Prochlorococcus marinus XMU1405: one gene and its partners. The main gene of each other region encodes a partner of the protein of the gene in region 2 in a complex. Links are inferred from orthologs where the notes say so. Each region holds a gene or a part of one and is shown on either strand. Other genes may lie near its edges.

Region 1 (3,068 bases), 130 kb from region 2 along the record:
TTATTAAAAGGCTTAGTAGGGTTAAACATATTGATGTTGATATGATTCTTCTAGATTTAATGTCATTGATGGGCTTTAAATCTTCTTTTTTATTTACTAGCATAATTGCAAAAATTATTAATACATTAACTGCACCCACATAAACTAAAACTTGTGCTGCAGCAACAAAACTTGCATTTAAAAGAAGATATAATCCTGCTACACTCATGAAAACCCCTCCTAGAAGAAATGCAGAATAAACAATACTTTCTAGCAAGACAACCCCAAGTGCACCAATAAGGATAACTAAAGATAAAACTGTAAAACAAATAATTTGAGTTGTTATTGCAATAGACATAAATTAATTGAAATTAATTGTTTGAATTAGAAACTTTATCTTTATTTTCATTGGATTCTGATCTCATCCAATCATAGACTTCTTCAGGTAATTTACCAACTCTAGTATCTGAAGCTGAGATTTCATGAGGGTCCATGACACCTTTAGGTAGATAGGCGAGTTCTCTTAGAGGTTTAACTGAAGGATCTGTCGTGACGTTTGTGGGAAGTCTACCGAGTGCTACATTATCAAAATTTAGGTTGTGTCTGTCAAAAGTAGCTAATTCATATTCTTCGGTCATTGATAGACAATTAGTTGGGCAATATTCAACACAATTTCCGCAAAATATACAAACTCCAAAGTCTATAGAATAATTTCTAAGTTCCTTTTTTTTTGTTTCTTTGTTCATCACCCAATCAACTACTGGTAGATTTATGGGGCATACTCTCACGCAAACTTCACAAGCAATACATTTATCGAATTCATAATGTATTCTTCCTCTATATCTTTCAGAAGGTATTAATTTTTCATATGGATACTGGACAGTAACAGGTCTTCTTCGAAGATGATCAAAAGTTACTGATAGGCCACTATATAAGTATTTGCCTGCATTAAATGCTTCTTTGATATAGCTATTTATTTGTTGAAGAAAATTTTTCATTTTGAAGAATTTACTTAGTTATTTTATTTTAGTGGATTAATTTTAAATTTAAGTATTTTTACTTAAGTTTAACCACCAAAGAATTGTGGAAAAGCAAGTTTTAATCCTGCAGTTATCAAAAGATTAGCAAGAGAAATTGGAAGAAGAAACTTCCATCCTAGATCTAATAGTTGATCTATTCTTACTCTAGGAGTTGTCCAACGCAGTAATATTGCAATGAAAACTAAAAGATATGCTTTTAATACAGTCATTACAATTCCTATTGATGCAGTGAAAACTTGTATGAATGGTGCATTAATGGGCAAGTTTAAAAACTTAGCTATTAATTCAACTGGGATAGGAAAACCCCATCCTCCCAAATAGAGTATTGATACCAATAAAGCTGAAAGGATTAAATTAATGTAACTACCAAGGTAGAACAATGCGAATTTCATACCTGCATATTCAGTTTGATATCCTGCAACTAATTCTTCTTCAGCTTCAGGCAAGTCAAATGGAAGTCTCTCACATTCTGCAAGAGCACAAATCCAAAAGACTATAAAACCAACTGGTTGTCTCCATATATTCCAACTTAGGATCCCAGCACCACTTTGTTGGTTAACAATGTCAATAGTACTTAGTGAATTTGTCATTAGTACGATAGCAAGTACAGATAAAGCTAAAGGAATTTCATAACTTATCGATTGAGCTGCTGCTCTTAAACCTCCTAATAAAGAATATTTATTATTTGATGCGTATCCGCTCATAAGAAGTCCAATTGGCTGAATACTGCTTAAAGCTATCCATAGGAAAATTCCAATACCAACATTACTTATTAAAAGATTTTGTCCAAAAGGAACAATTAACCAAGACAGGATGACTGGAACAAGAACTAATATAGGTCCTGCAGTAAAGAGTATTCCATCCGCTTTAGCAGGAATAATATCTTCTTTGACAAGTAACTTAAGACCATCTGCAATTGGTTGGAGGACCCCAAGAGCTCCTGCATATTCGGGTCCTATTCTTTGTTGAGCAGCAGCAGATATTTTTCTTTCAAGCCAAACTGTTACCAAAACGCCAACAACTGCTGCTACCAAAACTAAAAGCATAGGTAGAGGGAGCCAAATTACATGAGCAATTTCGCTGGGAAGGCCAAAACCTTTTAAGAATTCATTAAAACTATATTCGAGATCTAATCCGTATTCCAAAATTTTAATGCTATTTATCTAATAGATTAACTCTTCACAATCAATATGTGTGTTTTTTTATGAAAAGCTGCAAATATTATTCTCTATTTTCTAGGCTGATCCAATCTCTTGGTGCTGCTCCTGTATAGATTTGAGATGGTCTAAAAATTCTATTTGCTCCAAGTTGTTCTCGCCAATGAGCTAGCCAACCAGCCACTCTAGATATGGCAAAAATTGGAGTAAATAAATCACGAGGAATACCAAGTTTTCTATAAACAAGACCAGAATAAAAGTCCACGTTAGGGAATATACCCTTAGGTCCAAGTCTTGGAATTGCCTCTGCTTCTAATGATTTAGCGACTTCATACATTTCATCTGCTCCAAATCTAATGAAAAGCTCTTCTGCCAGTTTTTGAAGAATTATTGCTCTTGGATCTTTGACTTTATATTCTCTGTGGCCGAAGCCCATTATCTTACTTTTATTTCTTATTGCGTTATCTAAAAAAGACCCAGCATTTTCTGAGGTTTTAATCTCTTCTAACATTGCAATCACATCCTCATTTGCTCCTCCGTGCAATGGGCCAGCAAGGGTTCCTACTGCAGAGGCGATGACAGCATATGGGTCCGTAAGAGTGCTTGCAGTAACTCTAGCGCTAAATGTACTGGCGTTTAAACTATGTTCGGCATGTAGAATTAAACACCTATCAAAAACTTTTGCAGCTATAGGATCTTGTTCTTTTTCAGTCAGCATGTAAAGAAAATTTGATGAGTAAGTTAAATCATCTCTAGGTTGAATAGGATCTTGTCCTTTTCTTATAAGTTGGAACGCGGCAATCATAGTAGGTATTTTTGCTATTAGTCTTATTACTGCGTTGTAAATGTAATTAGGATCATCTATCGCTCTACGTGAATAGAAGAGCCCTAA
Region 2 (3,090 bases):
GCAACAAATATTGATGTTATGTTATGGGCCGAATTAGAAGACGGTGAAAAAATTTATGGTGAAAGCAATATCAGTAAATCTAAAAAATTAATTTCGAGGATTGGTTACCTACCAGAAAATCCTTCTGCTCTACCAAGTGCTCTTGAATCCATAAAAGAAGCAGATTTAATTGTTCTTGGCCCAGGTAGTCTATACACATCATTATTGCCAAATTTGTTAGTACCAGAGATAGTAGATGCCTTATTGCAAAGCAATGCCCCAAAAATATATATAAGTAATTTGATGACTCAGCCAGGAGAAACAGATGGACTTGATGTTTATCAACATATCAAAGCAATAGAAAAACAATTATCAAATTTTGGAGTTAATACTCGAATTTTTAACTCAATCTTATCTCAGATTAAATTTGAAAAGTCTCCATTAGTAGACTATTACGAAAGTAGAGGGGCAGAGCCTGTCCAATGTAATAAAGAAAAATTATTATCTGAGGGTTATTATGTTTTGCAGGCACCATTATATTCAAAAAGGATAACTCCAACTCTTAGACATGATCAAAGGAGACTCGCAAGAGCAGTTATGTTTTTATACCGCAAATTAAAAAAATTAAACTAATACGCATCTTGAAGTTCATAGAAATCTGGCTGAATATAATCTTTTCGTAATGGCCATCCTCTCCAATCTTCAGGCATTAATAGTCTTTTAGGATTTGGATGATCAATAAAATTTATTCCATACATATCAAAAGTTTCTCTTTCTTGCCAATCACTTCCTTTAAAAATGTTATATAAACTAGGGATTGATAAATCAGAATCTCTTTTTAAGAAAACTTTTAATCTGACTTCATTAATTTTTTCGATTTTTTGTAAATCATTAACAGTTATAAAATGGTAGAAACTTACAAGATTTTTACCAGGCCCCTCATCGTATCCTCCTTGACATTGGAGATAGTTGAATCCGTAATTTTTTAAAGCTGAAACTGCTTCATATAATTTGTTAGGTTCCACAGAAATGTTTTCAATTCCTATGTGATCATCAGATAAAGATTGATTTGGAATTCCTTCTTGAGATAAATATTGACTTATAACCCCTTCTTTTTCTATTGAATTATCTGAGGATTTGGCTAAATCTTCTTTTTCCATTAATCTTCGGTAATAATTTCAGCTTTTTCGGTATTTTCAGGCAATTCAGTTATTTTTTCTTTTTTAGAGGAAGGAATAACGTTGGCTGAGGTTTTGTTGAGGTATTCCCCAGTATTTTCAGAGAAAACAAGATTCATTTTGTGATCAGATGTCATATATCTGTGATTTTGTTCTGTTTTTGTCCTCTCTGAAATTGATTCATTACCAACTTTTTTTCTTAATTTAATAACAGCATCAAAGATTGCTTCTGGTCTTGGTGGACATCCAGGAAGGTATAAATCTACTGGTATCAATTTATCAACTCCTCTTACAGCAGTGGTTGAATCAGCGCTGAACATTCCTCCTGTAATTGTACAGGCACCCATCGCAATCACATATTTAGGTTCAGGCATTTGTTCATAAAGTCTTACTAGTGCTGGAGCCATCTTCATCGTTACTGTTCCTGCAACTATTAGCAGATCTGCTTGCCTTGGCGAGCTTCTAGGTACTAAACCAAATCTATCAAAATCAAATCTAGATCCGATTAAGGCAGCAAATTCTATAAAACAACAAGCTGTACCGTATAAGAGAGGCCACAAACTGCTTAATCTAGCCCAATTATGAAGATCGTCTAAACTTGTTAATATAATATTTTCGCTTAAATCTGTAGTAACTTGGGGTGCACCAAGAGGATTGCAAGTTCCTTCTCGAATTTCTCTTATTGCTTTTGGGGATAATTGTGGATTCACTTTTTTAGCTCCATTCTAAAGCACCTTTTCTCCATGCGTATGCTAAAGCGATAACAAGTATTGCGATGAAAATTAAAGCCTCAATAAAGGCTAATAATCCTAATCTATTGAAAGCAACAGCCCAAGGATAAAGGAATACTGTCTCAACATCAAATATAACGAAAACTAAGGCAAACATGTAATAACGAATATTAAATTGAATCCATGCTCCCCCTATAGGCTCCATTCCTGATTCGTATGTAAGCTTTCTTTCCCCTGTTCTACCTTTTGGGGCAACGATGAGGTTAGTAATTAGAGCTAGAATTGGAACTGCTGCGGCAATTAGAAGGAAACCTAAAAAATATTCATAGCCAGTTAATACAAACATCTTAAAAAATTAATTTTGAATAAAAGTCGCTTAATGAAGCAAAATCTTTTAAAGTTCTTAAAGAACAATAATAAACCGTGAGTGAAAACATTCAACCAGCCTCTGAGGAAAACAAAATAGTTGAAGACCTTGAGAAGATAAAACCTTCTGAAAATATCTCAGGAGTAAAAGTTGAACAACCTGTCTTTAATTTAGAACAAAATAGATTCGAATGTAGAAGCTGTGGATACATTTATGATCCGTCTGAAGGAAATAAAAAATTAAACATACCTAAAAATACTCCTTTTTCAGATTTGGATGGGAATACTTTCGCTTGCCCTGTTTGTCGAGCAGGTAAAAATTTTTACAAGGATATAGGTCCCAAATCTAAACCTAGTGGTTTTGAAGAAAATTTAGTTTATGGGTTTGGTTTTAATAGTTTACCTCCTGGACAAAAAAACATATTGATTTTTGGAGGCCTGGCTTTTGCTGCTGCTATATTCCTTTCTTTGTACTCTTTGCATTAATATATACAGATGAAAAAAATTTTTACTAGTATTCCCAATCTTCTTTTATCAGTTCTTCTTTGTTTTGTATTGAGCAGTTGTTCATCTACAGGAGTAAAGATGAGTGATAGCAGCCCTTGGAAAACAATTAAGTTTGAAGACCAGGCTAATGCATTAGATGTTGATTTTATAGATGATAGAAATGGATTTTTAGTAGGCTCTAACAGGCTTATTATGGAATCTAATGATGGAGGAGAAAATTGGGAAAAAAGAAATTTAGATTTACCAAGTGAAGAGAACTTTCGTCTCCTAGATATTGATTTTAAAGGTGAAGAGGGATGGTTAATAGGTCAGCCTTCATTAGTTATGCA
Region 3 (3,076 bases), 120 kb from region 2 along the record:
TCGGAAGGAGTTATTGGCTTTTTTGTCAGGTTTTTTAGTCTTTGATCATTCTTAAAACAACTTTTTACCAACCTATCCTCAAGGGAATGAAAGCTAATAATAGAAATAATACCCCCTGGCAAAAGCCATTCAGGTACAACTTGCAAAAATTTTTCTAATACTTCAATTTCTTTATTAACAGCAATTCTTAGTGCTTGAAATGTTCTTGTTGCTGGATGTATTTTTTTATGTCTTTGTTTTGGTGGGAAGCAGCCTGCAATAGAATAAGCTAACTCTTTTGTTCCAGAATATTTCCCATTTTCCTTCAAATCCAATTTTATTTTCCTAGCAATCTTTCTTGATAATCTCTCCTCTCCGTATTTATATATTAGATTAGCTAGATCTTTTTCATTTAAAGCCTCAACTAATTTTTCTGCATCAACATCAAGAAAAGGATTCATGCGCATATCAAGTGGACCATCTTTTTGGAAACTAAATCCTCTTTTAGGGTCATCAATTTGGTTACTATTTACTCCAAGATCTGCAATCACAAAAGAAACTTTTTCTTTTGGTACAAAATCCGCAAAATTTGAAGCCCTTATATCAATCCTATTTTTAAACTCATCAAGTTTTTTTGATGCTGATTTTCTCGCGAATGGATCTTGATCAAGTCCAATTATATGTAAATCAGAATATTTTCTCAATAATTGATAAGAGTGCCCGCCTCCGCCTAAAGTTGCGTCTATTCCCTTAAGTCGATTGTTATGTATCAGTGGGTAATGCTCTAATGAGGCCATAATCTCATCTGTCATAACTGATTTATGATTGAAAAAAGATGAATCAGATAGGTCATTTTGCATAACTTTCGACTAAGATTTGTTTAGAAGTTAAATTTTGAATGGCTCAGCTAGAGACTAGAACAGAACCAATGGTGGTCAATTTTGGCCCTCACCATCCCTCAATGCATGGGGTTTTAAGGTTAGTTGTAACTCTTGATGGTGAGAATGTCATTGATTGTGAGCCGGTAATTGGATATTTACATAGAGGAATGGAAAAGATAGCTGAAAATAGGACAAATGTAATGTATGTCCCTTATGTAAGCAGAATGGATTATGCCGCAGGAATGTTTTATGAAGCTATTGTAGTAAATGCTCCTGAGAGATTAGCTAATATTCCAGTTCCCAAAAGAGCTAGTTACATCAGAGTTCTCATGCTCGAACTAAATCGTATTGCTAATCATCTTTTATGGCTTGGTCCCTTTTTAGCAGATGTAGGTGCTCAAACTCCATTTTTCTATATTTTTAGAGAAAGAGAGATGATCTATGATCTCTGGGAAGCTGCTACTGGACAAAGACTAATAAATAATAATTTCTTTAGAATAGGTGGAGTAGCATGTGATCTACCATATGGATGGTTAGAAAAATGTATAGACTTTTGCGATTGGTTCGGTCCTAAGATAGATGAATACGAAAAATTAATAACAAATAATCCAATTTTTAGAAAAAGAATTGAAGGTCTTGGAACAATACAAAGAGACCAGGCAATTAATTGGTCTTTGTCTGGGCCAATGCTAAGAGCTTCTGGGGTTTCCTGGGATTTAAGGAAAGTCGATAGTTATGAATGTTATGACGATTTTGATTGGCAGATTGCTTCTGAAAAAGAAGGAGATTGTTATGCGAGATATCGAGTAAGAGTTGAAGAGATGAGACAATCACTAAGCATCATTCGCCAAGCCTGCAAAATGATTCCAGGAGGTCCAACAGAAAATTTAGAAGCTCAAAGAATGGCGACTGAAGATAAGAAAAGTGAAATATTCGGTATTGACTATCAATATGTAGCTAAGAAAGTTGCTCCAACTTTTAAAATTCCTAACGGAGAATTATATACAAGATTAGAGTCCGGCAAAGGAGAAATAGGTGTATTTATTCAAGGAAATAATGAAGTTACCCCATGGAGATTTAAAATCAGAGCAGCTGATTTAAATAATCTGCAAATATTGCCTCATATTCTTAAAGGTGCCAAAATCGCTGATATTATGGCAATCCTTGGTTCAATAGATGTCATTATGGGATCTGTTGATAGATAATTTCTTTAAATGAAACCCGCTGATTGGTTAATATTGCAGAAGAAGGTAAGATTTGGTGATTGTGATTCTGCAGGTGTAATTCATTTTCATAACTTATTAAAATGGTCGCACGAAGCTTGGGAAGAAAGTATTGAAATTTATGGGATCCCTTATCAAGATATTTTTCCAGATTTTTCTACACGTAAAAGTCAAATTATTTTTCCCATAGTTAATTGTGAAGCAAATTTTCTTGCTCCTATAAAAATTGGAGATTTCTTAAAAGTAAAAATTGCCCCTCATAAAATTAATACTTATTTGTTCCAAGTAAATAGCTTTTTTATAAAAAACGGAAATAAAGTAGCCGAAGGGAAAATTATACATTGTTCTTTAGATGTTGATTCAAGAAATAAAATTGAACTTCCCGATCAGTTAGAAAGATGGATAGAGGCTTCAAATGTGAGTATAAATTTAAAAGAATGCTAATTATTATTTTTTAAATTTATAGTTTATTTTTTCTGTAATGGTATTTTTGCTTTTAACAATCCACTTTTCAGGCTTTTCATGTTTAGGCCAACTTTGAGAAAATTTTTTTAATAAATTTAAATAAATTTCAATATTTTTATTATTTGTAAGTTCTCTAAATTCAACAATTACTTCAATTTTATTTCCCCATAATTTGTTAGATACTTTTGAAATATTGAATTTATTAATTGGGATATTTTCTTTCATAATGAAATCATTTAATCTAGATTCAATTACTTTTGGAAAAACGATTTCTCCTCCTGAATTAAATGCGTTATCACTTCTTCCAAGAAAGTTTAAATATAAAGAATTATTGATTTGATTAATTTCACCTAAATCACCGGTGCACCACCACCCATTTTTATTTTTGAAATTTTTCGTTTTTGAAGAGTCTATTATTTCGATTCCAATTCTGGCTGATTTAATTTCGATTAATCCTTGTTCGTTAATTCTTATTTTTGTATCAGGTAGTATTTCTCCAACATTTTTAAAACCCATTAAGAATTCTTT

The links. Proteins that work in one complex are often made in the same cells at the same time.
Region 1: the proteins of HA148_RS01540 (region 2) and nuoH are in contact, whole or in part, in a crystal structure (PDB 6Y11), measured with the Thermus thermophilus proteins. The link is inferred for Prochlorococcus marinus XMU1405 from one-to-one orthologs. Residues at the interface, in WP_096411117.1 of Thermus thermophilus: Arg16, Glu17, Gly18, Leu24, Leu27, Val28, Trp30, Gly31, Arg32, Asn34, Ser35, Trp37, Thr54, Asp55, Ala56, Asp59, Ala61, Arg62, Phe63, Gly64, Glu66, Val67, Phe68, Arg69, Ala70, Ser71, Arg73, Gln74, Ala75, Asp76; in WP_096411122.1 of Thermus thermophilus: Arg36, Val44, Arg45, Met46, Gly47, Pro48, Asn49, Arg50, Val51, Leu57, Gln58, Ala61, Asp62, Ile64, Lys65, Ile67, Phe68, Lys69, Glu70, Ile72, Val74, Glu223, Ala224, Glu225, His233, Thr234, Glu235, Tyr236, Ser237, Trp241.
Region 3: the proteins of HA148_RS01540 (region 2) and HA148_RS00920 are in contact, whole or in part, in a cryo-EM structure (PDB 6KHJ), measured with the Thermosynechococcus vestitus proteins. The link is inferred for Prochlorococcus marinus XMU1405 from one-to-one orthologs. Residues at the interface, in WP_011056552.1 of Thermosynechococcus vestitus: Leu46, Met47, Tyr48, Thr50, Ala51, Cys52, Phe54, Ile55, Glu56, Ala58, Ala59, Ile61, Gly62, Ser63, Arg64, Phe65, Asn76, Pro78, Thr89, Thr91, Lys93, Met94, Ala97, Leu101, Met123, Phe124, Ser126, Asp127, Ser128, Tyr129; in WP_011057128.1 of Thermosynechococcus vestitus: Pro17, His18, His19, Pro20, Ser21, Met22, Val25, Arg27, Met29, Thr31, Ile38, Asp39, Cys40, Glu41, Pro42, Val43, Ile44, Gly45, Tyr46, Leu47, His48, Arg49, Gly50, Met51, Lys53, Ile54, Asn57, Arg58, Pro65, Tyr66.

The regions. Positions count from the first base shown.
Region 1 is NZ_JAAORF010000001.1:157,083-160,150, forward strand. The notes cover bases 106-3,068. They hold nuoH (NADH-quinone oxidoreductase subunit NuoH), read right to left. Parts: upstream 2,165-3,068; coding sequence 1,046-2,164; downstream 106-1,045. Other genes in these bases: HA148_RS00850 (NADH-quinone oxidoreductase subunit J), read right to left, coding at 106-337; ndhI (NAD(P)H-quinone oxidoreductase subunit I), read right to left, coding at 351-977; HA148_RS00865 (citrate synthase), read right to left, coding at 2,241-3,068. In the rest of the region: more of HA148_RS00850, read right to left, coding at 1-105. UniProt on the Escherichia coli protein: NDH-1 shuttles electrons from NADH, via FMN and iron-sulfur (Fe-S) centers, to quinones in the respiratory chain. The immediate electron acceptor for the enzyme in this species is believed to be ubiquinone.
Region 2 is NZ_JAAORF010000001.1:283,147-286,236, forward strand. Bases 4-2,988 are described here. They hold HA148_RS01540 (NADH dehydrogenase subunit K), read right to left. Parts: upstream 1,868-2,988; coding sequence 1,139-1,867; downstream 4-1,138. Other genes in these bases: HA148_RS01530 (gluconeogenesis factor YvcK family protein), read left to right, coding at 4-612; HA148_RS01535 (NAD(P)H-quinone oxidoreductase subunit J), read right to left, coding at 609-1,139; HA148_RS01545 (NAD(P)H-quinone oxidoreductase subunit 3), read right to left, coding at 1,872-2,234; HA148_RS01550 (rubredoxin), read left to right, coding at 2,312-2,740; HA148_RS01555 (photosynthesis system II assembly factor Ycf48), read left to right, coding at 2,750-2,988. Outside these bases: more of HA148_RS01530, read left to right, coding at 1-3; more of HA148_RS01555, read left to right, coding at 2,989-3,090. UniProt on the Escherichia coli protein: NDH-1 shuttles electrons from NADH, via FMN and iron-sulfur (Fe-S) centers, to quinones in the respiratory chain. The immediate electron acceptor for the enzyme in this species is ubiquinone.
Region 3 is NZ_JAAORF010000001.1:168,120-171,195, forward strand. What follows is about bases 1-2,971. They hold HA148_RS00920 (NAD(P)H-quinone oxidoreductase subunit H), read left to right. Parts: upstream 1-877; coding sequence 878-2,065; downstream 2,066-2,971. Other genes in these bases: rsmH (16S rRNA (cytosine(1402)-N(4))-methyltransferase RsmH), read right to left, coding at 1-839; HA148_RS00925 (acyl-CoA thioesterase), read left to right, coding at 2,075-2,527; HA148_RS00930 (AMP-binding protein), read right to left, coding at 2,531-2,971. Also shown: more of HA148_RS00930, read right to left, coding at 2,972-3,076.